Regions from separate parts of the Acidovorax sp. GW821-FHT10E03 genome, predicted to be linked through region 1. Evidence: predicted binding sites of a transcription regulator. Region 1 holds the regulator's gene; each other region holds the start of a gene.
The links. The regulator FNR, encoded in region 1, switches genes on or off when oxygen is low (the NO sensors DNR and NnrR bind a similar motif). The targets are predictions, from matches to a motif close to TTGATNNNNATCAA.
Positions count from the first base shown of each region.

Region 2: ubiM (5-demethoxyubiquinol-8 5-hydroxylase UbiM) is a predicted target of FNR. The motif match lies at 2,447-2,460, and genes of this name have one in related genera.
Region 3: cyoA (ubiquinol oxidase subunit II) is a predicted target of FNR. The motif match lies at 3,074-3,087, and genes of this name have one in related genera.
Region 4: AC07OD_RS26560 (universal stress protein) is a predicted target of FNR. The motif match lies at 2,452-2,465, and genes of this name have one in related genera.

Region 1 covers NZ_JBWKMU010000001.1:387,054-394,094, forward strand. The annotation lists gene ccoN (cytochrome-c oxidase, cbb3-type subunit I) at 1-412, shown strand, start outside; gene ccoO (cytochrome-c oxidase, cbb3-type subunit II) at 430-1,062, shown strand; gene AC07OD_RS01815 (cbb3-type cytochrome oxidase subunit 3) at 1,075-1,212, shown strand; gene ccoP (cytochrome-c oxidase, cbb3-type subunit III) at 1,237-2,157, shown strand; gene ccoG (cytochrome c oxidase accessory protein CcoG) at 2,246-3,691, shown strand; gene AC07OD_RS01830 (FixH family protein) at 3,764-4,045, shown strand; gene AC07OD_RS01835 (hypothetical protein) at 4,097-4,390, shown strand; gene fnr (fumarate/nitrate reduction transcriptional regulator Fnr) at 4,456-5,178, opposite strand; gene hemN (oxygen-independent coproporphyrinogen III oxidase) at 5,365-6,747, shown strand; gene AC07OD_RS01850 (sulfite exporter TauE/SafE family protein) at 6,753-7,041, shown strand, end outside.
Region 2 covers NZ_JBWKMU010000010.1:55,699-62,739, reverse strand. The annotation lists gene AC07OD_RS18390 (class I SAM-dependent methyltransferase) at 71-883, shown strand; gene ubiM (5-demethoxyubiquinol-8 5-hydroxylase UbiM) at 1,028-2,353, opposite strand; gene AC07OD_RS18380 (hypothetical protein) at 2,550-2,981, opposite strand; gene AC07OD_RS18375 (alpha/beta fold hydrolase) at 3,212-4,129, opposite strand; gene AC07OD_RS18370 (TetR/AcrR family transcriptional regulator) at 4,380-4,985, opposite strand; gene AC07OD_RS18365 (acetoacetate--CoA ligase) at 5,092-7,041, shown strand, end outside.
Region 3 covers NZ_JBWKMU010000001.1:145,426-152,466, forward strand. The annotation lists gene cyoB (cytochrome o ubiquinol oxidase subunit I) at 1-1,857, opposite strand, end outside; gene cyoA (ubiquinol oxidase subunit II) at 1,916-2,977, opposite strand; gene AC07OD_RS00645 (MFS transporter) at 3,291-4,631, shown strand; gene tolA (cell envelope integrity protein TolA) at 4,749-5,714, opposite strand; gene AC07OD_RS00655 (ExbD/TolR family protein) at 5,746-6,174, opposite strand; gene tolQ (protein TolQ) at 6,193-6,906, opposite strand; gene ybgC (tol-pal system-associated acyl-CoA thioesterase) at 6,903-7,041, opposite strand, start outside.
Region 4 covers NZ_JBWKMU010000018.1:64,481-71,521, reverse strand. The annotation lists gene AC07OD_RS26580 (DUF2249 domain-containing protein) at 1-185, opposite strand, end outside; gene AC07OD_RS26575 (PilZ domain-containing protein) at 402-776, opposite strand; gene AC07OD_RS26570 (hypothetical protein) at 1,043-1,537, shown strand; gene AC07OD_RS26565 (2OG-Fe dioxygenase family protein) at 1,647-2,426, shown strand; gene AC07OD_RS26560 (universal stress protein) at 2,550-2,987, shown strand; gene AC07OD_RS26555 (tripartite tricarboxylate transporter substrate binding protein) at 3,185-4,168, opposite strand; gene bktB (beta-ketothiolase BktB) at 4,342-5,526, opposite strand; gene AC07OD_RS26545 (SDR family NAD(P)-dependent oxidoreductase) at 5,620-6,381, opposite strand; gene AC07OD_RS26540 (MarR family winged helix-turn-helix transcriptional regulator) at 6,410-6,925, opposite strand; gene AC07OD_RS26535 (EamA family transporter) at 7,003-7,041, shown strand, end outside.

The DNA of each region.
Region 1 (7,041 bases):
GACCGTGGGCCACGTGCACTCCGGCGCCCTGGGCTGGGTGGGCCTGATCTCGATGGGGTCGCTGTACTACCTGGTTCCCCGCCTGTTCGGCCGCGAGAAGATGCACTCCATCAAGGCGATCGAGCTGCACTTCTGGATGGCCACCATCGGCATCGTCCTGTACATCGCCGCCATGTGGATCGCTGGCGTGATGCAGGGCCTGATGTGGCGCGCCATCAATCCCGATGGCACGCTCACCTACACCTTCGTCGAGAGCGTGAAGGCCACGTACCCCTTCTATGTGATCCGTGTGGCTGGCGGCCTGCTGTATCTGGGGGGCATGGTGGTCATGGCCTGGAACGTGTGGGTGACAGCGATCTCGGGCCGTTCGGTCAAGGTTGCCATTCCCGCCGTGAATGCGGCGCACGCCTGAGCCGAAGGAGATAACCCATGTCCAACAACAATCCATCTTCTTCGACCGGCTTCTCCCACGAGAAAGTCGAGACCAACAACTTCCTGATGATCGTGCTGATCCTGCTCGTGATCGCCATTGGCGGCCTGGTGGAGATCGTGCCACTGTTCTTCCAGAAATCCACGACCGAGGCGGTCAAGGGTGTGGAGCCCTACAACGCCATGCAACTGGTGGGCCGCGACATCTATATCCGCGAGGGCTGCTACAACTGCCATTCGCAGATGATCCGCCCCTTCCGCGCCGAGACGCTGCGCTACGGCCACTACTCGGTGGCGGGCGAGTTCGTGTACGACCATCCCTTCCAGTGGGGCAGCAAGCGCACCGGACCCGACCTGCACCGCGTGGGCGGCAAGTACAGCGATGAGTGGCACCGCATCCACCTGAACAACCCGCGCGACGTGGTGCCCGAGTCGAACATGCCCGCCTATCCCTGGCTGGAAAAGAGCGCGGTGGACCCCGCGAGCGTTGCGCCGCGCATGAAGGCGCTGCGCACCGTCGGCGTGCCCTACACGGACGAGCAGATCGCGGCATCCGCGGCCGACGTCAAGGGCAAGACCGAGATGGAGGCGCTGGTCGCCTACCTGCAAGTCATGGGCCGTGCGCTCAAGTAAAGGAGGTTCGCAATGGACATCACCACCATGCGCATCGTCGCCACGCTGGCCTCGATGGCCTGCTTCGTCGGCATCTGGGTCTGGGCCTACCGGGGCCGCAACAAGGCCCGGTTTGACGAGGCCGCTCGGCTGCCCTTTGAACAAGATTGACCCCCACCAGAACGAGAACACCCCATGAGTGACTTCACCAGCAATTTCTGGTCGGTCTTTGTGACCACGCTGACCCTGGTCGGCATCATCGCCTGCGGCATCCTGCTTTGGATGGCAGGCCGCAAGAAGGTGATGGCCACGGCCGACAACACCACGGGCCACGTCTGGGACGAGGACCTGGTCGAGATGAACAACCCCCTGCCGCGCTGGTGGGTCTGGCTGTTCGTCATCACCATCGTCTTCGGCTTCGGCTACCTGGCCGCCTACCCAGGCCTTGGCAGCTTCACCGGCAAGCTGAACTGGACGCAGAAGGGCGAATACGAAGCCGAGATGGCCAAGGCCAAGGCTGAACTGGAGCCGCTGTATGCCCGTTTCGCCTCGATGAAGCCGGAAGACGTGGCCAGGGACCCGCAGGCCCAGGCCATTGGCGAGCGCCTGTTCATGAACAACTGCGCTCAGTGCCATGGTTCCGACGCGCGCGGCAGCAAGGGTTTCCCCAATCTGGCGGACGGTGACTGGCTCCATGGCGGGGCGCCCGAGAAGATCCGTGAAACGATCGAGAAGGGCCGTGTGGGCAACATGCCTCCCATGGCGGCCGCAGTGGGCACGCCCGAAGACGTGCGCAACCTGTCGCACTATGTGCTGAGCCTGTCGGGCAGCCCGCACGATTCGCTGCGTGCTTCGCTGGGCAAGTCCAAGTTCACGGCATGCGCGGCCTGCCATGGCATGGACGGCAAGGGCAACCAGGCGCTGGGTGCCCCCAATCTGACCGACGACGTCTGGCTGCATGGCTGGGGCGAGGCGGCCATTACCGCCATGGTCAACAACGGCAAGGTCAACCAGATGCCGGCCCAGGCCGACAAGTTGACGGAAGCGCAGATCGGCGTGCTGTCTGCGTACGTATGGGGCCTGTCCAACGGCAAGCAGGCTGCCGCGGTGCGCTGATCCGGGCCGGGTGGTGCGCCCCCTGGCGCTGCCCCCGGTTTTTTGCCCCATTGCTGAAGACACACCAAGCCAATAGGTCGACACCACCATGAAGCCACCCAGCGGGCCAGCCCGCAAGGTCATTCCGATTGCACCGGTTGCATCCGATGCCTCGTCCGAGGGCGAGATCGTCTCCTTGTACGAAGCGCAGAAGAAGATTTACCCGCGCTCCATCAGTGGCCTGTTCGCACGCTGGCGCTGGGGCATGGTGTTTCTCACGCAACTGGTCTTTTACGGCCTTCCCTGGTTCGAGTGGGGGCAGCGCCAGATGGTGCTGTTCGACCTGGGGGCACGGCGGTTCTATATTTTCGGGCTGGTGCTCTATCCGCAGGACTTCATCTATCTCACGGGCCTGCTCATCATTTCGGCGCTGTCGCTTTTCCTGTTCACGGCCGTGGCGGGGCGGCTGTGGTGCGGTTTCGCCTGTCCCCAGACGGTCTACACCGAAATGTTCATGTGGATCGAGCACAAGATCGAAGGCGATCGCAGTGCCCGGCTGCGGCTGGACAACGGGCCCTGGACCTTCGAGAAGATCCGCAAGAAGTTTCTCAAACAGGTGGTATGGATCATCGTGGCGCTGTGGACGGGGTTCACGTTCGTGGGCTATTTCGTTCCCATCCGCGAGCTCGGCGCGGAACTGCTGGCGCTGCAGGGCAACTGGCAGATATTCTGGGTGCTGTTCTACGGCTTTGCCACGTATGGCAATGCGGGCTACATGCGCGAGCAGGTGTGCAAGTACATGTGCCCCTACGCGCGCTTTCAGAGCGCGATGTTCGACCGGGACACCCTGATCGTGAGCTATGACGTGGAACGCGGCGAGCCGCGCGGCCCGCGCAACAAGACGATCGACCACAAGGCCAAGGGCCTGGGCGACTGCATTGACTGCACCCTGTGCGTGCAGGTGTGTCCCGTGGGCATCGATATCCGCAAGGGCCTGCAGTACGAGTGCATTGGCTGCGGACTGTGCGTGGATGCGTGCAACACGGTGATGGACAAGATGCACTACCCCCGGGGGCTGATCCGCTTTTCCACGCAGAACGGCGTGGCACAGCGCTGGAGCCAGTCGCAGATCCTGCGGCGCGTCCTGCGGCCTCGCGTGCTGATCTACACCGCCGTGCTGGTGGCACTGTGCGTGGGCATGATGGCCAGCCTGGTCACCCGCACGCCGCTCAAGGTGGATGTGGTGCGCGACCGCGCGGCCCTGTCGCGCATCGTGGCGGGCGGCAAGCTGGAGAATATCTACCGCCTGCAGATCATGAACGCCACCGAAGGCCCCCAGCGCTACCGCATCGGCGCCCGCGGCCTGGACGGGCTGGAGGTGGCCTCTGAAGCCGAGGTGGACATTGGCCCCGCGGAGTCCCGGTGGGTGGCCGTGCGCCTGCAGATACCGTATGGCTCCGCGCCCCCGGGCTCCCATGCCGTGCAGTTCGATGTGCAGGCGGTGGGCGCTGCGGCCCATGTGACCGAGAAGTCCGTATTCCTGGTGCCCCGATGAGGCGACGTGCACCCCGGTGCACGGCCCCGGGGACGTTGTATGACCGAGAAGATTTTTGAGGAGCAAGCACCCATGCCATCCAATCCAGCCATCGGCTCCGCCCCCGCCACCGCTGCGCCCTGGTGGAAATTCGGCCACGTCTGGCTGATCATCGCCGGCCCTGCCATCGTCATCGTGGCGGGCTTTGTCACGCTGTGGCTGGCGATTTCGCGGCCAGACCCCGTGATTGCCGAGGACTACTACCGCCAGGGCATCGAAATCAACAAGACGCTGGAGGCTCCGGAGAAGAGCCTGGCCCCGGCCATGAAGGGCCGCAACCACGCGGCAACGCCGGTTCAGGACCAGCCACGCTGAAACCCCTGGCCGAGCAGCGGGTCTGCGCGGCCTTACCAGGAGACAACCCCGATGTGGACGCAACGCCTGATGTGGATTGCATGGCCCGCCTTTCTGATGGCGGGCGCGATGGAGATGCTGGTTTTTGCGATGGTGGACCCGCAGGACCTGCATTGGTTCGGGCAGCCGCTGGCCCTGTCGCGCCAGGGCGTCTACACGCTCGCGTTCTTTGCGTTCTGGGCCATCACCATGGCCTCCAGCGCGTTGACCACGCTGCTGGCAATGTCGCCCTTTGAACTCAACCGCTGCCCCGTGCCCGAAGGCGAGCGCCCTGATGATTGCCGAAAGACATCATCCTGCCCTTGAACAGCGCACCGGCCGAGCTCCGGTGGCAAGGCGTTGCCGGGACGAGCGGACCTGGCTCGCCTTGCTCAGTGGCAGGCGGACTGGTTGTTCACGATGCGCTTGAGCGCGTCGGTCTCGAGGATGCGGACATGGCGCTGCTTGACTTCGACAATGCCTTCTTCCACAAACTTGGAGAAGGTGCGGCTCACGGTCTCGAGCTTGAGGCCCAGGTAGCTGCCGATCTCCTCGCGCGTCATGCGCAGCACCAGCTCGGACTGCGAGAATCCGCGGGCGTGCAGGCGCTGCACCAGATTGAGCAGGAACGCTGCCAGGCGCTCCTCGGCACGCATGCTGCCCAGCAGCAGCATCACGCCGTGTTCGCGCACGATCTCGCGGCTCATGATCTTGTGCACGTGGTGCTGCAGCGCGGTGACCTCGCGGGACAGTTCCTCGATGCGGTCAAACGGCATGACGCAGACCTCGGCGTCTTCCAGGGCCACCGCATCGCAGGTGTGGTGGTCATTCACGATGCCGTCCAGGCCGATGATCTCGCCCGCCATCTGGAACCCCGTGACCTGGTCGCGTCCGTCCTCGGTGGCCACGCAGGTCTTGAAAAAGCCGGTGCGGATGGCATAAAGCGAGGTGAACGACTCACCATTGCGAAACAGCGTGCCGCCGCGCTTCACCTTGCGGCGAACTGCAACGACCTCGTCGATGCGGTGCAGTTGCTCTTCGCTCAGGCCCACCGGCATGCACAGCTCGCGCAGGTTGCAATTGGAACAGGCGACTTTGATGGTGAGCGGGTTCATAGGCACAGGGCGGAGTTAGGTTTCGAGCATACCGCCCGATGGCCGAAGAGGGAGTCTCTTGGAGGGCGGGCAGGCGACTGACATGCATCAAATTGTCGCTGTTCCGGCCACTCCATCACTTGATTCATGTCAAGGACATGGGGGGCAGCTTACGGCACAGTCAAGGTGTACGCAAGGATTCGCCCCATGACCGCTGTTTCGCCTGACCTGCTGCGCCGTTTTGACGTACCAGGCCCCCGCTATACCTCCTATCCGACGGCCGACCGGTTTGTGGAAGCCTTCGGCCAGGAGGACTACGCCCTCGCCCTCGAGCAGCGCCGCATGGGCACCCTGACCAAGGCGCTGCCCTTGTCCCTGTATGTGCACATCCCCTTTTGCGAGTCGCTGTGCTACTACTGCGCCTGCAACAAGATCATCACCAAGCACCACGACCGGGCTGAAGTCTATCTGCGCTATCTCAGCCGCGAGATCGACCTGCACACGGCGCACTGCGGCACGGGCCAGGTGGTGAGCCAGCTGCACCTGGGCGGCGGCACCCCCACCTTCCTGTCGGACGATGGCTTGCGGGAACTCATGGCGATGCTCCAGCGCAGCTTCACCCTGGCGCCGGGCGGGGAGTACTCTATCGAGGTGGACCCCCGTACCGTCAATGCCGACCGGCTTGCCGTGCTCGCGGAGCTTGGATTCAACCGGCTGAGTTTTGGCGTGCAGGATTTTGACCCCGAGGTCCAGAAGGCGGTGCACCGCATCCAGCCCGCCGAACAGGTGTTTTCGCTGGTGGAATCCGCGCGCTCGCTCGGCTTCGAATCGATCAATGTGGACCTGATCTACGGGTTGCCGCGCCAGACGCCGGAGTCGTTCGACCGTACGCTGGCGCAGGTGGTTCAGTTGCGGCCTGATCGCATTGCGCTGTATGCCTATGCCCACCTGCCGGAGCGGTTCAAGCCCCAGCGCCGCATCCTCTCCGCCGAACTGCCCGCAGCCTCCGGCAAGGTGTCGATGCTCTCCCGTTCGCTCGACGCGTTCATGGGCGCCGGCTATGTGTATGTGGGGATGGACCACTTCGCGCTGCCGGAGGACTCGCTGGCCGTCGCCAAGCGGCAGGGCCGCCTGCACCGCAACTTCCAGGGCTACAGCACCCAGCCCGACTGCGACCTGATCGGCCTGGGCGTGTCGGCCATTGGCAGGGTCGGCGCCACCTACAGCCAGAACGCCAAGACCCTGGATGAGTACTACGACCTGCTGAACCAGGGGCGTCTGCCCGTGGTGCGTGGCCTGGCCCTGACGCGGGACGACCTCGTGCGCCGCGCCGTCATCATGTCCTTGATGTGCCAGGGAGAACTGCTGTTCGAGCCCATGGAACAGGCCTGGCTCCTCGATTTTCGGCACTATTTCTCCGCCGAACTGGCGCAGCTCGACACCATGGCCGAGCAGGGGCTGGTCAAGGTGAGGCCCGACGGTGTCGAGGTCACGGCCATGGGCTGGTTCTTCGTGCGCGGCATCGCCATGGTTTTCGACCGATATCTGCAGGCAGACCGCAACCGCGCGCGTTTTTCACGCATCATCTGAATCCCATGCTTGCAACGGTTGCCTCGACTGCCTTGTTGATGGGGCTCGTTGGCGGGTCCCATTGCCTGGCCATGTGCTCGGCACCTTGTGGCGCCGTGGTGGGGCAGGGGAGCGCGGGCTGCGCATCCGCCCCGGGCGCCGGGGCGCCGGCGGAGGGGGCTCCCCCGAAGGTGCAGGCGGTGCGGTGGGCACCGCGCGGTGGCGTGGCCCGGCGGGCCGTGGCCTTTCATGCGGGCCGCCTGACAGGATATGCGCTGGCGGGCGGGCTGGCCGCCCTGGCCATGGACAGCCTGG
Region 2 (7,041 bases), on a different contig from region 1:
CGCCGGGCGGGCGCCCGCGCCACGCAGCGCCGCGGCACCGGCCCCGCTGCGGCACGCGCCCTTGCCCGCCGTGCCCAGCACCCTGCTCATCCCGCTGGCGGCGCGGGCGCGGGGCAACCATTACTTTCCCTGGCTGGCCTGCGGCGATGCGGTGGCCGCCGGGCTGCTGGAGCGGCTGGGCACCGATGTGGAGCCCTACCTCAACGACCTGCCCACCGTGCTGAACGTGCTGTGGCGCACCCGGATCATCCGGGACACCGCGCAGGGCTTCTTCCTCAGGCACCCCGGGGGCCAGGGCGTGAACCTGGGCTGCGGCCTGTCGCACCATTTCCAGTGGCTGGACACCGGCGCCAACCACTGGCTCGACGCCGACCTGCCCGAGGTGATGGCGCTGCGACGGCAACTGCTGCCCGCGCGGTGCCCGCGCACACGGCTGGCCGAGGCGGACATCACCCAGCCCGGCTGGTGGCACCGGCTGGGCCTGCCGCCGCGCGCGGCGGGGAGCGGGGCGGCAGCGGCGCCCGTGCTGGTGGTGTGCGAGGGCGTGCTCATGTACCTGGAGCCAGGCCAGGTGCAGGCGGTGCTGCACGAGTTCGCGCAGTGCGCGCCCCCGGGCTCGCGCCTGGTGCTGGACGTGCTCACCCACCGGGCCGTGGGCACGGCCGGCCGGCACGCGAGCGTGGGACCCACGGGGGCCGAGTTCCGCTGGGGCCTGGCACGCCTGGCCGACCTGTCCGCCGCGCACCCGCGCCTGGCGCTGCGGCACGCGCACAGCGTGGCGGAATGCTATGGCTGGGCGGGCCTGGCGCTGGAGACCCTGTGGTGGCCCTGGCTGGGCGCGCCGCTGTACGGCATGGTGGAGCTGGAAGTCACCACCCCCTGAGCGCTGTACGGCATGGTGGAGCTGGAAGTCACCACCCCCTGAGCGCCCGTGGCGTGGGCGCGGGCGCTGCCACTTCTTCCCTTTCGCGCGTGGAAAGGGGGCGGCACCCGGTGGCGGCCGGCGGGCTGGCCGGGGGCGGACGTGTCACTGCCGTGCCAGGCGCCCCAGCAGCTCGGTCCACGCGGGCGGCTTGCCGGTGAGCTGCCCCACGATGGCCGCCTGCAGCGGTGGCAGGCGCCGGGCGCCCTGCAGCACCAGCTGGCGCAGCAGGCGGGGCAGGGGGCGGGCATCGGTGTACAGCCGCACGATGGCGTTCGTGCCTTCGTAGATCGGCCATGCGTGGTGGTGGTGTGCGCGTCCATAGCCGGACAGGATTGCGCTGTCTCCGATATCGCGGCCCTGGCCGCGCGCGGCCAGCAGGGCGGCGGTCAGGCGCTCCACGCCGGCCAGGCCCAGGTTGTAGCCGTGGGCCGTCACCGGGTGCATGCCCACGGCCGCGTCGCCCAGCAGCGCGCAGCGGTGGGAGGCAAAGCGATCCGCGTACACGGCCACCAGCGGGTAGGCGTGGCGTTCTCCGTCGAGCTGCATGGGCCCCAGGCGGTTGTCGAACTGCGCCCGCACCTGGGCGGCAAAGGCGTCGGCGGGCAACGCCATCAGCGTGGCGGCATCCGCAGCGCCTGCGGTGACCACGACCGAGCACAGGTGCGGGCTGCCGGCCGTGTCGGCCGCGTCTGCGGCATCCACCGCATCCGGCAGGGGCAGGATGGCCAGCGTGCGTTCGTAGCCGAAACACTCGTGCGCCACGCCGCCATGGGGCCGGGCATGGCGCATGCGGCAGACGATCACGGTGCGGCCGAAGTCCGCCATGCGCGCGCCAATGCCCAGCTGGCGCCGCGTGGCCGAGAAGCGGCTGTCCGCCGCGACCAGCAAGGGCGCCTGCAGGCGCTGGGGTGAAGGGGCCTCCGCGTCCGGGGCCGTGTCTGTGGGGGCAAGCAGGCGGTACTCCAGCTCGGCATGCGTGGCCAGGGTGGCCACGCGCGTCACCTGGGCGCCGGTGACGATGCGCACGCCGGGCGTTTGCGCGGCCACCGCATAGGCGGTGCGGCGCAGCGCGTGGTTGGGGACGATGAAGCCCAGCGCCCCGTGGCCCGAGCGCTGGGCGTCGAGCTGCAGCGCGCTGCGCTGGCCGAGCGGCCCGTCATGCACCTGGGCCTCGCGGATGGCGCCGGTCTCGTGCGGCGCCAGTTGCGCCCAGGTGCCCAGCCGCTGGAGCGTGGCGCGGCTGGGGTGGGTCAGCGCGATCTCGCGGCCGTCGGGCGCGGGGGCGGCCAGCGCGGCCTGGGGCTGCTGCTCGACCACCGTGGCCGTGAAACCGGCGTGGGCCAGGGAAATGGCCAGCGACAGGCCCGCGGGCCCCGCGCCGACGATGAGGACATCGCTGTGGGAGGAGGAGGAGAAGGAGGAAGTCATGGCAGGAAAAGGCAGGAGGTGGACAGCCTGGTACGCACCCCCGCGGCCGGAGGGGATCGCCTGCCATTGTGGATGCGCTCCGCGCGCCGGGGGTTGCCCTGCGTCAAGTGTGCGCGCAGGATATGCTATTAAATATATAGCTGTCGGCGCTGATGTATCCAGCGCTAGGGGCCCCAAAGACCCCAAGGCCCGTGGATCAGGCCCGGGCCGGCTTGCGCGGCGGGCGCTTGGCCGCTTTCTTCTTTCCGGCGCCGCCGGCAGGCTTGCCGCGCAGGTGCAGGCCCCAGGTGACCAGCAGCCACAGGTACGACGCCAGCACGCTGTAGGCCGCCACGGCCGCCAGCGACAGGGGCGGGGCGGTGATGGAGCGCGGATTGGCCATGGTTTCCAGCAGCTGGCGGGTGCCGGCGCCCAGCACGGCCTCGCGGCTGCCCGAACGGGCCATGCGCGCCGCCATGAAGATGAAGAACTCCATCAGCAGCGCGCCGATCAGGAAACACGCCAGCAGGGCCAGCAGGTGCGAGAACGCGCGGCGGTCGCCCTTGGCCAGGAAATAGAAGGCCGACACCAGCACCAGCGCGGGCAACAGCAGGGCCAGGGCGGGCCAGGCGGACAGGAGAGCGTGCATCAGAGACAACAGGTAGCGGCGTGGGGCCACCGGTGGCAGGCAGCACACCGGTGAATCATCGGCAAGAGCGGCCCTGGGGGCACGCACGACTGCGGATGATAGGCGCTGGCCGCGTCCTGTTCGCCTTGCGGCTATAACTGTTGGCGACACCGCGCGGCGGTGCGCCGAGCCACCCCGCACCGCCCGCTGCGCCGCGCGGCCCCCGCCGGGCCCCCTGGCTCCCGGGCCCGTCAGCGTGGATGGCCCGGGCCCGCCACGAAATCGGCCACGGCCGCCAGCACGCCATCCTGCTGCAGGATCTTGCGGTGGCCCAGCCCTTCGGTGGCCAGCAGCGTGGCGCCAGGAATGTGGTCGCGGTAGGCCTCGCCATCGGCAAAGCGGTTGATGCGGTCGCCCCGGTCGTGCACCACCAGGGTGGGCAGCGCGATGCGCGGACCCACGGCCGGGGGCTCGAACTGGCGCATCAGGATGCCCTCGCGCGCCTCGATGCGCCGCTGCATGGAAGCGCGCGTGCGCTCCGACAGGCCGAACACCTGCGCGAACAGGCGCGTGTATTCGTGGGGCGACGCGGGCGGCGCCAGCAGCACCAGCCGCCCGGTGGCCAGGCCCCGGCTGGCCGCATGGGCCGCCGCGTTGGCCGCGAGCGAATGGGCCACCACGGCGCTGGGCGCCGAATCCTGCGCATGCAGGCGGGCGGTGGCGTATTCGATGGCGCGCGCGAACTGCGGCAGGTTGCTCACGCGGCCCCGGCTGCCGCCGTGCGCGGGCAGGTCCACCAGCACCGGGCGCAGGCCCCGCGCGGCCAGGGCGCCGGCCAGCGGCAGCATCTGGCGCGCGTGGCCGCCCCAGCCGTGCAGCAGCAGCACCGTGGGGCCGTGCGGCTGGGCCTGGGGCAGGTAGAGCGTGATCTCGGCGTCTTCGAACGGCCAGCGTTCCGTGCGCCAGTGGCCGGGCGGCACGGCGCTGCGGCCCGGTTTGCGCAGGGGCAGGGGCGTGCCGAAAAGGCGGTAGGCCGCGCGCACGGCCAGCGCGGGCCACAGGCGCTCGGTGGTGCCCAGCGCCACGCGCAGCAGGCGCATGCCGGGGTGTTCGCCGTAGAAGCTGGACGTGGCCTGCAGGGCGGTGGAGGAGGAAGGGGAGGCGTTCATGGGGGGCTCCGGAAAGGGAGGGAATGGGGGGCGGACGCGGTGGACGGTCAGTAGAAGATCCAGTCCCGGTTGCTGCGCGGAAGGCGGGCTAGTGTCTGGCGCAGCGCCCGGACGGCGCCCGCCGCGGCCACGATGGCGGCGATACCCAAGATGATCAGCATGGTGGTTCCTTTCTTCGCACGGTTGTGCGAAATTGGGGCAAAGAAAAACAAGAGGCATCCATCGCGCAAGAACAAGCAGAGGGGGAGGATCAGGCGGTCTGATAACTCTTGACGAGGCGCGCCCAGGACGCCTCGGTGCGCTGCACTGCCTGCGGATCGCGCAGGAAGCGAACGTCGTGCAACAGGCCCATGGCCATCGCATAGATCTCGCCCACCAGCTGGTCGGGCGGGGTGTCGGGGGGCAGGTGCCCGGCCTCGATGGACTGGATCACCGTGCGGCGCAGGGCCGCGCGCCAGCGGGTGATCTCGGCGTGCAGCAGGTCGCGCAGCTCGCCGTCGCGGTCGTCCAGCTCGAAGGCGCCCGCCGTATAGATGCAGCCGGTGAAGGCCTCCACGTCGCGCGTGCGGGCAATCCAGCGGCGCACGATCTCGTTGAGGCGCGGCAGGCCCTTGGGGTGCTGCATGGCGGGCACGAACACATCGGCCAGGAAGCGGCGGCCAAACTCCTCGATCACCGCCTTCTGCAGCGCCTCGCGCGAGCCGGCGCGCGAGAACACGCCGCTCTTGGACAGGCCCACGCGGTCGGCCACCGCCTGCAGGGTGATCGACTCCAGCCCCTCGGCCGCGGCCAGGTCCAGCGCCGCGCCCACGATGGCCGCGCGGGTGAGTTCCGATTTCTGGGTCTTTGCATCCATGGCGCTAATTTAGCACGATTGTGCGAAATTCGGAATTCCCCCTGCTGTCAAGCGGGTGACGGGGATGGCTGGCCTGCGCCCCGTGCCGCTGGTACGCTGCGTCGCCATGGAGACAACACACAACACCCCGCCTTTCATTCCCCAGATCCGCCTGTACCAGGACTGGCTGCGCGACCAGCGCGGGCTGCAGTTCGACAGCTACGACGCCCTGTGGCGCTGGTCCACCACCGAGCTCGATGCCTTCTGGCAAAGCGTGTGGGACTACTTCAAGCTGGAGTCGCCCACGCCGCACACCGCCGTTCTGGGCCAGAACACCATGCCCGGCGCGTTGTGGTTCCCGGGCGCCCAGGTCAACTACGCGCGGCAGGCGCTGCGCCATGTGGACGCCGCGCACGCGGCCGGTCTGCCGGCCATCATCAGCCGCAACGAAAAGGGCCACCACCGCGAAATGAGCTGGCCCGAGCTGCGCCGCCAGGTCGCGTCGCTGGCGCTGCACCTGAAGGCCCAGGGCGTGGAGCCGGGCGACCGCGTGGCCGCCTACCTGCCCAACGTGCCCGAGGCGATGGTGGCCTTCCTCGCCACGGTGAGCATCGGCGGCGTGTGGAGCATCTGCGCGCCCGACATGGGCACCCATGCGGTGCTCGACCGCTTCCGCCAGATCGAGCCCAAGGTGCTGATCGGCGTGGACGGCGTGACCTACGGCGGGCGCGACCACGACCGCACCGGCGTGCTGGCCGAGCTGCGCGCGGCGCTGCCCAGCGTGCGGCACGCGGTGTTGCTGGGCAATCTGGATGCTTCTGTTTCGATAGCTGGTTACGCAAACTGGACAAGCGCTACAGCCCGAAATGATGCAGACACTGCAGCCTTCGAGCCGATGTGGCTGCCGTTCGACCACCCGCTGTGGATCGTCTATTCCAGCGGCACCACCGGCTTGCCCAAGCCCATCGTGCACGGCCACGGCGGCACGGTGCTGGTGGCGCTGCAGCTCAAGGTGCTGCACAACGACATCGGCTGCAGCTACGAGCCCAACAGCTTCGGCGAGCGCTACCACTGGTACAGCTCCACGGGTTGGGTGATGTGGAACGCACAGCTCTCGGGCCTGCTGTCGGGCACCACCTGCGTGATCTACGACGGCAACCCCGGCGGCAGCAAGGACCACCCCGACTGGGGCGTGCTGTGGCGCTTCGCGGCCGAGACGGGCGTGACCTTCTTCGGCGCGGGCGCGGCGTTTTTTGCCAACTGCATGAAGGCGGGCATCGCGCTGGCCGAATACGGCGACCTCACGCGCATCCGCGCCTTGGGTACCACCGGCTCGCCGCTGTCGCCCGAGGTGCAGGAATGGGGCACGGCGCAGTTCGAGGCCCTGGGCACGCACGACATCTGGTGGAACAACATCTCGGGCGGCACCGACTTTTGCGGCGCCTTCATCGGCGGCAACCGCGAGATGCCCCAGGTGCCCGGCGAGATGCAATGCCGCATGCTGGGCGCGGCCGTGGAATCCTGGAATGCCGAGGGCGTGCCGGTGATGGACGAGGTGGGCGAGCTGGTGTGCGCGCAGCCCATCCCGTCGATGCCGCTGTACCTGTGGGGGGACAAGGACGGTTCACGCTACCTGTCGAGCTACTTCGACATGTACCCGCCTGGCCACGGCCGCCAGCCCGGCGGCGGCGATGGCCCCGCGCGCATGGGCGCGGTGTGGCGCCACGGCGACTGGCTCAGGATCGGCGCCAACGGCGGCTGTGTCATCTACGGCCGCAGCGACGCCACCATCAACCGCCACGGCCTGCGCATGGGCACGAGCGAGATCTACAGCGCGGTCGAATCCCTGCCCGAGGTGCTCGACAGCCTGGTGGTGGACCTGGAATACCTGGGCCGCGAAAGCTACATGCCGCTGTTCGTGGTGCTGCGCCCCGGCCACGCGCTGGACGAGGCCCTGCGCGCCCGCATCAACGGCGCGGTGCGCACGGCGCTGAGCCCGCGTTTCGTGCCCGACGACATCTTCGCGGTGGCCGAGGTGCCGCGCACCTTGAGCGGCAAGAAGCAGGAGCTGCCCATC
Region 3 (7,041 bases), 240 kb from region 1:
CATGTGCCAGATCAATGCGAAGCCCAGCACCAGGGACAGGGCCGAGATCACGGCGCCCGATCCGGTATTGGCAGGCATGTGGATGGGCTGGAAACCGGCGAGGGGACGCCGGTAGCCATGCTTCTTCATGTCCCACCACGCGTCAATCTCGTGCACCACGGGCGTGAATGCGAAGTTGTAGTCGGGCGGGGGCGAGGACGTGGCCCATTCCAGCGTGCGCGCGTCCCACGGGTCGCCCGTGTGGTCGCGCAGCTCTTCGCGCTTCAGGTAGCTCACCACGATCTGGATCAGGAAGCAGGCAATGCCGGCCGCGATCATGGCCGCGCCGACGGCTGCGATCACGAACCAGATCTGCAGGGACGGGTCTTCGAAATGGTTGGCACGGCGCGTGACACCCATCAGGCCCAGCACGTACAGCGGGCCGAACGCCACCCAGAAGCCCACCACCCACAGCCAGAAGGAGCGCACGCCCCAGGTGCGGTCCAGCTTGTAGCCGAAGGCCTTGGGGTACCAGTAGTTGATGCCCGCGAACAGGCCGAACAGCACGCCCCCGATGATCACGTTGTGGAAGTGGGCGATCAGGAACAGGCTGTTGTGCAGCACGAAGTCGGCCGGTGGCACGGCCAGCAGCACGCCGGTCATGCCGCCGATGGCGAACGTCACCATGAAGGCCACGGTCCACATCATGGGCAGCTCGAAGCGGATGCGGCCCTTGTACATGGTGAACAGCCAGTTGAAGATCTTCGCGCCCGTGGGGATCGAGATGATCATCGTCGTGATGCCGAAGAACGTGTTCACGCTCGCTCCCGAGCCCATGGTGAAGAAGTGGTGCAGCCACACCAGGTACGACAGGATGGTGATCACCACCGTGGCATACACCATGGAGGTGTAGCCGAACAGGCGCTTCCTGCAGAACGTGGCCACCACTTCGGAGAAGATGCCGAAGCACGGCAGGATCAGGATGTACACCTCGGGGTGGCCCCAGATCCAGATCAGGTTCACGTACAGCATGGCGTTGCCGCCCAGGTCGTTCGTGAAGAAGTTGGTGCCGGCATAGCGGTCCAGCGACATCAGCACGAGCGCGGCCGTGAGCACCGGGAACGAGGCTACGATCAGCGCGTTGGTGCACAGGGCCGTCCAGGTGAAGACGGGCATCCTCATCAGGTTCATCCCCGGCGCGCGCATCTTGATGATGGTGACGATCAGGTTGATGCCCGAGAGCGTGGTGCCCACCCCCGCGATCTGCAGCGCCCAGATGTAGTAGTCCAGCCCCACGCCGGGGTCCTGCGCGCCGAGGTTGGACAGGGCCAGCCAGCCGGAGGTGGAGAACTCGCCCAGGAACAGCGACACCATCACCAGCACGGCGCCGGCCGTGGTCATCCAGAAGCTGAAGTTGTTGAGGAACGGGAACGACACGTCGCGTGCGCCGATCTGCAGCGGCACGAGGTAGTTCATGAGGCCCGTGACCAGCGGCATGGCCACGAAGAAGATCATGATCACGCCGTGGGCGGTGAAGATCTGGTCGTAGTGGTGCGGCGGCAGGTAGCCCATGTTGTCGCCAAAGGCCATGGCCTGCTGCAGGCGCATCATCACGGCGTCGGCAAAGCCGCGCAGCAGCATCACCACGCCCAGGATCATGTACATGATCCCGATCTTCTTGTGGTCGATGCTGCAGATCCAGTCGCGCCACAGGGTGCCCCACAGGCGGAACCTAGTGATGGCGGCCATCACGGCCAGCCCACCCAGCACGGTGGCGACAAAGGTCCAGAGCACGATGGGCTCGTGCGCCATCGGTATGGAATCCCAGGTGATGCGGCCCAGGGCCCAGTGGGGTGCGGTAACAGGTGAGGAGGACATGGCGGTCAGTCTTCTTGGGCGTGGGCGCCGGCGGCCGGCAGGGCGGGGCTGGGGCGGGTCATTGGGCGGCGGTGCTGCGGGTGGAAATGGCGTGGCGCGACTCGAGGGCGGCCACCACCTGGGCGGCGTTCTGCGAGGTGCACACGTCCTGGGGCAGGTTCAGGCCCATGGCGCGCACGTAGGCATCGCCACCGTTCTCGTCGATGGCCATCATGTGGTGCATGCACATCTTGCCGTCCTCGACGCAGCGGTTGAGCACCTTGTCGTACAGGCCTTCTTCCACGCTGGCAAAGCGCTGCACGGGGTCGCGTTCGCTGGGCTTGGCCAGGGCCATGTAGGCCTGGCGGGTCAGGGGCTTGCCCTCGGACCGGGCCCTGGCGACCCACTGCTCGAAGTCGCCCTGGACCAGGCCGTGGAACTTGAAGGTCATGCCCGAAAAGCCCGAGCCGCTGTAGTGTGACGCCATGCCGTGGAACACGCCGGGCTGGTTGATCACGGCGTTCAGCTCGGTCTGCATGCCGGGCATCGCGTAGATCATGCCGGCGAGGTCGGGCACGTAGAAAGCGTTCATGGTGGACGTGGCCGTGAGCTTCAGGAGAATGGGCCGGTCCACCGGCGCCGCCAGTTCATTGACCGTGGCGATGCCCAGCTCGGGATACAGGAACAGCCACTTCCAGTCCATGGCCACCACCTGCACTTCCATGGGGGTGGATTGCGTGTCCAGGGGCTTGGTGGCCGAGATGCGGTCCAGCGGACGGTACGGGTCGAGCTTGTGCGTGCCGATCCAGGTCAGCGCGCCCAGGGCGATGATGATCATGAGCGGCACCGTCCAGATCACCAGCTCCAGGGTGGTGGAATGGTGCCAGTCGGGGTCGTAGTCTTCCTCGGTGTTGGCGGTGTTGTTCTGGCGGTACTTCCAGGCAAACCACAGGGTGAGGGCGATCACCGGCACGATGATGATGAGCATCAGCAAGGTGGCCTGGATGACCATGTGGCCCTGCTGGGCCGCGATGTCGCCCGCCGGGTTGAGGACCACCGCCTTGCTGCAGCCGGCCAGGCCGCCCAGGGCAGCAGCGGCGGCGAGCCAGGCAGGCCCGCGAAAGTGAGGAAGTTTGAACATGTGAAAGGCGCTACCAAGGCGTTGATTCGAGGGTAAACGCGGATGTCGGGATACCGCAGAATGTAATATCGCTAGCTTTTTTGTCCATTGGACATTTTGTCCAGGGTCAAAGGTTGTTGCCCCCCATCCAGGGCATGGGGGCAGAGCCGGCGTTGTCCTGCACGGCGCCCTGGCCCAGGCGTACTTGTCCCGGGGCAGGCTTGCGGGTAAAACCTAGGTACCCGGTGCCTTTGCGGGCAGCGCGATCACTGAAAATCAGGCGGACGAGCCCAGCCGTCCTGGTTTTTTCCGACAACGACAAGGAGTCCTGTTCATGAGCAGCCCCGCCTCTGCCACCTACCCCGCGGCCGGCTTCGAAGAAAGCCCAGCCTCTCTCTCCCGGGCGGACACGCATGAAGATGTCACTCCCAGCGAAATCGCCGTGGGCGTGATCATCGGGCGGTCGTCCGAGTATTTCGACTTCTTCGTTTTCGGGATCGCCTGCGTGCTGGTGTTCCCGTCGTTTCTGTTTCCCTTCATGTCGCGCCTGGATGGCACGCTCGCCGCCTTTGCGCTGCTGGCCGTGGCGTTCGTGGTGCGGCCCGTGGGCACGGCCATTTCCATGGCCATCCAGCGGCGCTGGGGGCGGGGCACGAAGCTGACCATCGCGCTGTTCCTGCTGGGGGTGTGCACGGTGGCCATGGCCTTCCTGCCGGGTTACAAGGACGTGGGCATGACCGCCATCGTGGCGCTGCTGATCCTGCGCATCGGCCAGGGGCTGGCGCTCGGCGGCTCGTGGGACGGCCTGCCGTCGCTGCTGGCGATGTCCGCCCCCCGGCACCGCCGGGGCTGGTACGCCATGATCGGGCAGCTGGGCGCGCCGCTGGGGTTTGTCTTGGCCGCGGGCCTGTTTGCCTATCTGTACAGCAGCCTCACCGTCGAGGAATTCCTGGCCTGGGGCTGGCGCTATCCGTTCTTCGTGGCGTTCGCGGTGAACGTGGTGGCCTTGTTCGCCCGCCTGCGCCTCGTGGTGGGCCAGTCGTACGCCGAACTGCTGCAGGAGCGCGAACTGCAACCCGTGCCCGTGAGCCGCGTGGTGCGCGACGAAGGCAGCAATGTGCTTTTGGGTGCTTTCGCCGCGCTGGCGAGTTTTGCGCTGTTCCATCTGGTCACGGTGTTCCCGCTGTCGTGGATCACGCTGTACTCGGAACAACCCGTCACGCAGATTCTGGGGGTGCAGATCGTGGGCGCCTTCCTGGCGGCGGGGGCCATCATGGTGTCGGGCTGGCTGTCGGACCACCTGGGCCGCCGCAAGCTGCTGGGCGGCATGGCGGTGATGATTGGCGTGTTCAGCTTCATGGCGCCGGTGTTGCTCAACTCCGGCGAGGTGGGCAGCACCATGTTCCTGCTGCTGGGCTTCGTGCTGCTGGGCCTGTCGTACGGCCAGGCTTCTGGCACGGTGACTGCCAATTTCTCGCCCCAGTACCGCTACACGGGCGCCGCCTTGTCGGCCGACCTGGCCTGGATCATTGGCGCCGCCTTCGCGCCCCTCGTGGCCCTGTACCTGTCCTCCCAATTCGGGCTGCTGGCGGTGACGGTGTATTTGCTGTCCGGCGTGGCCTGCACATTGGGTGCCCTCAATCTGAACCGCCGCATGGAGCGGCGCGACCGGTAGCAACGGCGGGTATTTTGCTATCGAATAGATAGCTTCTGGCGCTTACCCATCAAGCGCTGGAGGTCAAAAAGCAAAAGAAAAAGCGCCCGGAAGTACCGGGCGCTTTGTTTTGGGGGCTCAGTCCTGCGGCCTGAAACCGATGGTCAGGGAAGGCGGCACGCGTCCATCCACGTCGCGCGGCAGGGTCTCGGTCTTGTCCAGCGCGCGCAGCACGGCTTCGTCCCAGGCCTTGTTGCCGCTGGACTGCACGAGGCGCTTGCCGACGATGGTGCCATCGGGCGACAGGCGCACCTCCACCTCCGCGCGCGGGTTGCCCGAGATCGCATCGGGGTACACGATGTTGGGCTTGACCTTGGCCGCCACCTTGCCGCCGTAGCTGCCCGAGGGGCCGGCGCTGCGCTGCGCGGTGCCGGTGGCATTTTCGCTGCCGGTGGCGCCCGCCAGGCCCTGCATGCGCCGCAGGTTGTCCTCGCGCTGCTTGGCCAGCTGCTTTTCCTCGGCCTCTGTCCTGCGCTTGGTGGCTTCTTCCGCCTTGCGCTTGTCTTCGGCCAGCTTCTTTTGCTTGTCCTGCTCGGCCTTCTTCTGCTCGGCCAGCTGCTTTTCACGCTGCTCTTTTTCCTTTTCCTTTTGCAGGCGTTCCTTCTTCTCCTGCTCCAGGCGGTCGCGGCGCTCGTCTTCCTTGCGTTCACGTTCGCGCTTTTCACGCTCCTGCTGCTGTTCGCGGGCCTTTTTTTCCTGTTCCAGGCGCTTCTTTTCACGCTCGATGGCGATGTCGGCCTCGCGCGTGTCCGGCGGTTCCACCGCGCGGGGCGGTGGCGGTGGTGGCGGCGGCGTGGGGGTGCGGACTTCGGGGGGAGCGGGCGGCGGTGGCGGGGGCTCCACGGCACGGGGCGCGGCCTGCTGGGGCACGGCGGCCCAGAGCTCGGCCTCCACCGCGGGCTGGTCGGCGCTGCTCTTCCAGTTCACGCCCCAGGTCAGCGCGCCGATCAGCACCGCGTGCACCAGCACCGCCAGCGTGATGGCGCGCAGGCGTGCCGGCGGGCGGGGCGGGGCAAACTGGTCGCGGTCGGTGTGGGCGTGCATGGGCGGTGAGAGTGCGGAGCGCGGTTTCGGTTCAGCCGCCCTGCTTGACGGACAGGCCCACCCGTTGCACGCCCGCCTTCTGCAGGGCGTCCATCGCCTTCACCACGTTTTCGTACTGCACACCCTTGTCGGCGCTGATGACCACCGCGCTCGCGCTGTCCGCGCCCTGGGCCTTCTGCCAGCGGCTGGCGGCATCGCCGATCTCGCGCTGGCTCAGGCTGCGCGTGGCCTCGGGGGTCTTGAACTGGAGCGAGCCGTCCTTGTTGACGATGACCTGGGCCACCACCTTGGGCATGTTCTTGCCCTTGCCCACGCTGGGCACGTCGACCACGCCGGGCGTGAGCATGGGGGCCGTCACCATGAAGATGATGAGCAGCACCAGCATCACGTCGATGAACGGGACCATGTTGATCTCGTTGATGGTGCGGCGGCCTCGGCCGCGGGATGCCATGGCGGGCATGGTGTGGCGCTCCTGCGGTTAGTGGCCGGAGGCCGATGGGGCGGGGGCCGCCGGGTGCGCGCCCAGGTTGCGCTGCAGGATGTTGGAGAACTCCTCGATGAAGGTCTCCTGGTGCATGGCCACGCGGTCGATGTCGCGCGCGAAGCGGTTGTAGGCGATCACGGCCGGGATGGCGGCGAACAGGCCGATGGCGGTGGCCACCAGGGCTTCGGCGATGCCCGGCGCCACGGTGGCCAGCGTGACCTGCTCCATGCCGGCGAAGCCGGTGAACGCATGCATGATGCCCCACACCGTGCCGAACAGGCCCACGTACGGCGAGACCGAGCCCACCGAGGCCAGGAACGACAGGCTGGATTCGACCACGTCCATCTCGCGCTGGAAGCTCGCGCGCATGGCGCGGCGTGCGCCGTCGAGCAGGGTGCCGGGGTCCACGATGCGGCGCTCGCGCAGCTTCTGGTACTCGCGCATGCCGCTGGCGAAGATGCGTTCCATGGGGCCGGCCTGCTTGGCGTTCTGCGCGGCGCTGGCGTACAGGTCGTTGAGGCTGGTGCCCGACCAGAACTCGCGTTCGAAGTCGTCGTTGAGCGTCTTCACGCGCTTCAAGGAAAACAGCTTGCGGAAGATGGCCGCCCAGCTGGCGACCGACACGCCCAGGAGCAGCAGCATCACGAGTTGCACCACCCAGCTGGCGTGCAGCACCAGGGAGATGATGGACATGTTTTGGGAGTTCATGGTGAGAGTTGTTCCAGGAGGGTGCTCGGTATTCTTGCAGGGCGCATCGTCGCGGCATCGACCCATCCGATGCGGATGGTGCCTTCGGTCAGCAACAGGGGAGGCTGTTCGGTCATCTGCTCTGGTTTCAGGAGC
Region 4 (7,041 bases), on a different contig from region 1:
GTGAACTGGCCCGGCAGTTCTTCCTGGAACTGGTAGTACAGCGGCCGGGGATCGTGGTCGTTGACCAGGTCCATGGCCTGCCCGGCAGCCAGCTTGCCAAAGGCGAGAAAAATGGACGGATGGCGCTCGCGGAGAGCGATTGCGCGCACGTCGATGGTGGCTGCGGTGGTTGCTTGGTCTGGCATGGTGCTTAAAGATTCATGTTTTATGAATCTATTATGGGGCGTGCCGTCGGAACGTCAATTGATGAGTGTCAATGAATGGATGCCGTGAGGGATGCCGTGATGAATGCCATGGCCATGCCGAGCCCGGGCAGGCACGGCGCGGTCAAGGGCGGGGCCTGCCTGTGCCTGCGCCTGCCGCAAGCCCGGCCGGCTTCGGCGCCGGGGGCCGTCGCTTGTTCAGGAAAGGGAGGAGGCCGCGGTCAGCTCGCCCAGATCGCGTTCGAGCAGTGCGGGGTCGCCCAGCTGCAGCTCGATCAGGCGGCGCAGGTGGGTCACGCTGTCCAGGTCGATCCCGCGGCACAGCAGACCGGTGTGCAGCCCCTCCACGTGCGCGACCTCGGTGGACATGGCGATGTGGTTGCCGGTTTCGGCCAAGGGAATGGTGAGCTGGCACAGCATGCCGGTCTGCAGGTTCGCCTGCGCGGGTGCCACCAGCAGCGCGCCCTTGAGCGAAAGGTCCTGCACGTGGACGCTGAAGGCGTCGGTGGACGTGGTCAGCAAGGCCGGCGCGTCAAAGCCGACGCGGACAAAGTGGCGGCGTTCGTGGGGCATCGCTGTCTCCTGGACCGAAGCGGGTGGTGGCACATGCTACTCCAAGCCCGGCGGCTGCACGCATTTGCCGGGCACGCCGGGCCGCCGGATGAACCTGCTTCAGGCGGCGTGGGGCGGCGGCGGGCAGCCCGGTTCTGTCGCCATTTGCTTACATCTTTTGCGCGGATTCGGGTTTAGGGTAGGGCGGGCTTTGTTACAAATCAGGGTCCGCGCACCGCAGCCGCACATCGTGTGCTGTTCCGGGCGGTACAAGCAAGGAGTTCCCGATGAAAACCACAACCATGACCACGATGTCCACGATCCGTCTCCTCCTGTCTGGCGCGGCGGCCGCGCTGCTGCTCGCCGCGGCGGGCGGCGCGCATGCGCAGACCTACATCAATGCCACGGTGGGCGGCGAGCTGGCCCCCGGCGTGTACGGCCGCATCAACATCGGCAATGCGCCACCGCCGCCGCTGCTGTATGCCGAGCCGGTCATCATCCACCGCCCCGCGGTCGTGGTGCCGCGCTCGCCGATCTACCTCTACGTGCCGCCCGGCCATGCCAAGAACTGGGGCAAGCACTGTGCGCGCTACAACGCGTGCAGCCAGCCGGTGTACTTCGTGCAGGAGCCGCCACCACGCCGTGGCCCTCCGCACCGGGGCCCTGGCCGCGATGACCGCCGGTGGGATGACGACCATCGCCACGGCGGCAAGCAGGACCGCGACCATGACCGGGGCCGCGGCAACAATGGCAAGGGCCATGGACATGGCCACCGCGACTGACTGATTGACGGACCGCGCGGCGCACCTCCCTGCAAGGCCGCGCCGCGCTGCACCGCGTTTGCGCCATCGCAGACGCGGTGCCGGCACCAGCGGTTAAGCTCGGGCCTCTATGGCCCAAGTCACTTTTTCTCCCCCCTTCACCGCCCCCCAGGATGTCGCCAGCCAGCTGCGGCAGAACGGCTTTGCCGTCCTGTCGCCGGCGGACGTGGCCCGCTGGACGGGCTGCGCCCTGCCGGAATTGCTGGGCCTGAACGGCGACTGGGCGGGGCTGCCCCCCGATGATTTCCTCAAAGACGGCGGGCGCTACCGCCGCCGCCGCCATGCCTGCTTTGTGGTGCAGGACGGGCAGGTGCGGCAGGTGCCGCACCGCGCGCACTGGCAGCCTGTGGAGTACAACGCGCTGCATGGCGGCATGGAGCGCTGGTTTGCCCCCATGGAGCCCGCCACCGTCGCCCGGCCGGTGTGGCAGCAGCTGCTGGCAGCGCTGGCCGGGGTGTCCGATGCCGTGTTTGCGCGCTCCGAGGCGCCTGCATCCTGGTTCGTCGAGGCCCACCAGTTCCGCATCGACACCACCGACGGCATTGGCCGGCCCACCCCCGAGGGCGCCCACCGCGACGGCGTCGACCTGGTGGCCGTGTTCCTCGTGGGGCGCGAGGGCATCAAGGGCGGCGAGACGCGGGTGTTCGAGGCGGCGGGCCCCAGCGGCCAGCGCTTCACGCTGACCGAGCCGTGGTCCCTGCTGCTGCTGGACGACGCGCGCATGATCCATGAATCCACGCCCATCCAGCCCCTGGCCGAGGGGGGGTATCGCGACACCCTCGTGGTCACCTGCCGCCGGGGTGGTTTCCAGGGGGCGGATGTGGTCGGGCAGGCCCCTGCGGGCCGCTGAACGCCGGCAAGGGAGTGCGCCCGATTTGATGCGAATCAAGATGCGCGGTATGGTGGGCGTTCAAACTGATGTCCATGGCCGGGCCACAAGCCAGGTCCCACACTCAACTCAAGGAGAAGCACCATGTTCAAGCACATTCTGGTTCCAGTCGACGGTTCCAACACCTCGATGCTCGCGGTCTCCAAGGCCGCGGCCCTGGCCAAGACCTTTGGCAGCGCCGTGACGGCGGTCTACGTGGTCGATCCCTATCCCTTCACGGGCGTGGGGGCTGATTTCGCCTACGGCCAGGCCCAGTACATCAACGCGGCCACCGCCGAGGCCAACAGCGCCCTGGATGCCACCAAGAAGGCCATGGCCGAGGCTGGCGTGCCGGTGACCACCGTGGTGGGCGAAGGCCACGCAGTGCATGAAGGCATCCTGCGCGCGCTGGAAAGCACGGGCGCCGATCTCATCGTGATGGGCTCGCACGGCCGCCGCGGGCTTGAAAAGCTGGTGCTGGGCAGCGTCACGCAGCGCGTGCTGGGCGTGGTGCACATCCCGGTGCTGGTCGTGAGGGACTGAGCGCCATCCCCCATGAGGAACGGCTCCGAAAGGAGCCGTTCTTCATTTCAGTTCTCGATGGCGCCGCGCACCAGCGCATCCCACATTCCACAGCTCGTGGAACAGGCACGCCCTTCGCCAGTGCACCCGTGGATCTGGCTTTGCCAGCCACCGGGTGCGTCCCCCTTCAGGGGGAAGGCGCGAAGCGCCTCAGGGGGTCACTCAATCTTCGCGCCCGAGGCTTCGACGATGCCCTTCCACTTGGCGTAGTCGGTCTTGAGCAGGGTGCCGAACTGCGCGACGGACATGGCTTCCGGCTCCGCGCCCTGGGCATGGATGGCGGCCTTCATGTCGGCCGTGGCCAGGAGCTTGTTGATCTCGGCGTTGATGGCACTCACCACGGCGGCCGGCGTGCCGGCGGGGGCGAACACGCCGTACCAGGTGCTCACGTCGAAGTCCTTGAAGCCCGACTCGGCCACGGTGGGCACCTCGGGCAGGGACGAGCTGCGCTTGGCCGAGGTCACGGCCAGGGGGCGCAGCTTGCCGGACTTGATCTGGCCCATGGCCGAGGGCAGGGACGAGACCAGCAGGTCCACATTGCCCGCCAGCGCATCCATCAGCGCGGGATTGGATCCCTTGTAGGGAATGTGGCTCAGCTTCACGCCCGCGGCCTTCTCGAACAGGTCGCCCGCCAGGTGGATGGACGTGCCGTTGCCGGGCGAGCCATAGGTGATGGTGCCGGGCGCGGCCTTGGCGGCGGCCACCACGTCGGCCAGGGTCTTGTACTTGGAGTTGACGCTGGTGGCGATGACCACGGGCGTGTAGGCGACGTGGGCCACGGCGGTCAGGTCCTTGGTGGGGTCCCAGGGCAGGTTCTTGTAGAGCCAGGGGCCGATCACGAGGTTGTCCTTCTGGCCCATCACGAGGTCATAGCCCGTGGGGGCTGCCTTGACGGCCTCGCCGATGCCGATGGTGCCGCCGGCACCCGCCTTGTTGTCGGCCACCACGGTCCACTTGGCGCTTTCGGTGAGCTTGGTGGCCACCAGGCGCGAGAGGATGTCGGTGCCGCCGCCGGGCGGGAAGGGCACGATCAGGCGGATGGGCTTGGTGGGGTAGGCTGCAGCCGGTGCGGGGGCCTGGGCGTGCGCGGTGGTGCCCACGGCGAAGGCGAGGGCGGTGAAGGAAAGCAGGGTGCGAATCATGGTGAGAGATGTCTCCGTCGGTTCAATATGGACAGGCGGCCGCGCAGGCGCGCTCCGCTCTGCTGGTCTTGGTGCCAGCACCCACGGATGATCGCCGATCCTGCGCGGGGCTGGCCTTGCCGATACAGGGTGGCAACATCGCCACTGGCGATGGCAAGGCCGGGCGGCACGGGTCAGATGCGCTCGAAGATCGCGGCGATGCCCTGGCCGCCGCCGATGCACATGGTCACCAGCGCGTAGCGGCCCTGCACGCGCTGCAGTTCGTGCAGCGCCTTCACGGTGATGAGCGCGCCGGTGGCGCCGATCGGGTGGCCCAGCGAGATGCCCGAGCCGTTGGGGTTGACCTTGGCCGGGTCCAGGTCCAGATCCTTGGTCACCGCGCAGGCCTGGGCGGCAAAGGCTTCGTTGGCTTCGATCACGTCGAGGTCGTTGACGGTGAGGCCCGCCTTCTTCAGCGCCAGCTGCGTGGCAGGCACCGGGCCAATGCCCATGTATTTGGGGTCCACACCGGCGTGCGCATAGGCCACCAGGCGGGCCAGGGGCTTGGCGCCGCGGGCCTTGGCGGCACCGCCTTCCATCAGCACCACGGCGGCGGCGGCGTCGTTGATGCCCGAGGCGTTCCCGGCCGTCACCGTGCCGTTCTCCTTGAGGAACACGGGCTTGAGCTTGGCCAGGTCATCCATCGTGGCGCCGGGGCGAAAGTGCTCGTCGGTGGCGTATTGGACATCGCCCTTTTTGCTCTTCAGGGTAACGGGCACGATCTGGTCCTTGAACACACCGGCCTGCGTGGCGCGCTCGGCGCGGTTGTGGCTCTCTACCGCCAGCTTGTCCTGGTCTTCGCGGCTGATGCCCCACTTGGCGGCGATGTTCTCTGCCGTCACACCCATGTGGATGTTGTGGAAGGGGTCGTGCAGCGCGCCGATCATCATGTCCACCATCTTGGTGTCGCCCATGCGCGCGCCCCAGCGCATGTTCAGGCTGGCGAACGGCACGCGGCTCATGTTCTCGGCACCGGCGCCGATGGCCACGTCGGTGTCTCCCAGCAGGATGGACTGGCTGGCGTTGACGATGGCCTGCAGGCCCGAGCCGCACAGGCGGTTGACGTTGTAGGCGGGCGCGCCTTCGCCGCAGCCGCCGTTGATGGCGGCCACGCGCGACAGGTACATGTCCCTGGGCTCGGTGTTGACCACGTGGCCGAACACCACGTGGCCCACGTCCTTGCCTCCCACGTTGGCACGCGCGAGCGATTCGCGCACCACCAGCGCGCCCAGCTCGGTGGGGGGCACGTCCTTGAGGCTGCCGCCAAAGGTGCCGATGGCGGTGCGCACTGCGGAAACGACGACGACTTCACGGGTCATGGGGAGGTCCTTTCAGATGGGTTTCAGATAAAATTGGCCGCTAGCGCTTGTCCATAAAGCGCTGGCAGCTATAAAAACAGGAGTATTGGGGCTCTAGGCGTCCCGGACATCGGCCACCGGGTTGGTGCCGAAGTCTGCGCGTTCCAGCCAGGCGAGCACGCGGGTGGCGGCGTCGGCAGGCGATGTGAGCTGGCCACCCGTCTTGAGGTTGGCGAAATTTTGCTGGTCCGGGAACGCCTCGGGGGCGGCGCCGCGCAGCTGCACCTGCATGTCGGTGTCGATCACGCCGGGGGCCAGCGAGCATACCTTGGCGCCCTGGGGCTTGATGGCTTCGTCCAGCGCCACGCAGCGCGTGAAATGGTCCATGCCCGCCTTGGCGGCGCAGTACGCGGCCTGCGAGGCCATGGCCCGGCGGCCCAGGCCCGAGGAGATGTTGAGCACCTTGCGCGGCACCGTCCAGGCATCCGTCGCGCCCAGGAAGGCGGCGGTGAGCTGCATGGGCGCCTCCAGGCCCACGCGCAGGGCATGGGCCAGGTCGGCGGCATCGCTGCCCGAGAGGGGGGCGATGCGCGGGATCACGCCCGCGTTGTTGATGAGCGTGGCGCTCGCGAACACCTGCGGGCCCTGCGCCGCGAGCCAGCTTTGCAGCCTGTGCGCCGCCTGCTCGCCCTGCGAGAGGTCTTGCTGCCATTGTTCGAGGGTGACGCCCGCCGCCTTGGCTTCGGTGGCCAGGTCCGCATTGGCGCTGCGCGCGATGCAGATGAGGGTGTTGCCGCTGCGCAGGAGTTGCTGGGCCATGGCCAGCCCCATGCCGCGCGATGCGCCGGTGAGGATGTAGAGGTGGGTATGAGGCATCCTCCCATCGTACTGCGGGACGCCCGGCTCAGCTGTCTCCGGCAGGCTCCAGCGCCGCGAGCAGCAGCGACAGCCGCGCGTCCAGCGCCGCGAGGTCGGCAGCCTTGAGCGGCGCCAGGATGCGGTGCTCGTTGGCGACGTGGGCCTCGACAGCGCGGTCGATCAGCGCCAGCCCCTCGGCGGTGAGCTGCACCAGCGAGCTGCGCGCATCGTCGGGGTTGGGCAGGCGCGTGATCCAGCCCTGGGCCTCGAGCTTGCCCATGCGGTGCGTCATGGTGCCCGAGGTGACCATGAGGGTGGAGAACAGCGTGGTCGGCGCCAGGCAGTAGGGCGCGCCGCTGCGGCGCAGCGTGGCCAGCACGTCGAACTCCCAGAAGCTCAGTCCGAACCCGGCAAAGGTCTCGTCGAGCCTGCGCTGCAGCAGCGCGGCGCAGCGCTTGATGCGCCCGATGGGGCCCATGGGGCTCACATCCAGGTCGGGGCGCTCGCGGCTCCACTGGGCCAGGATGGCATCTACGGCGTCGGGCTGGCGTGGGGTGGCCATGGGCTTTGTGATCGATTTATCTTGATTTCAAGATTGTATGGTAGAGTATTTTTATCTTGATTTGAAGATAAATTGCCATGCAAAGCACCCGCACCTCTCCCTGGCTGGATGCGCTC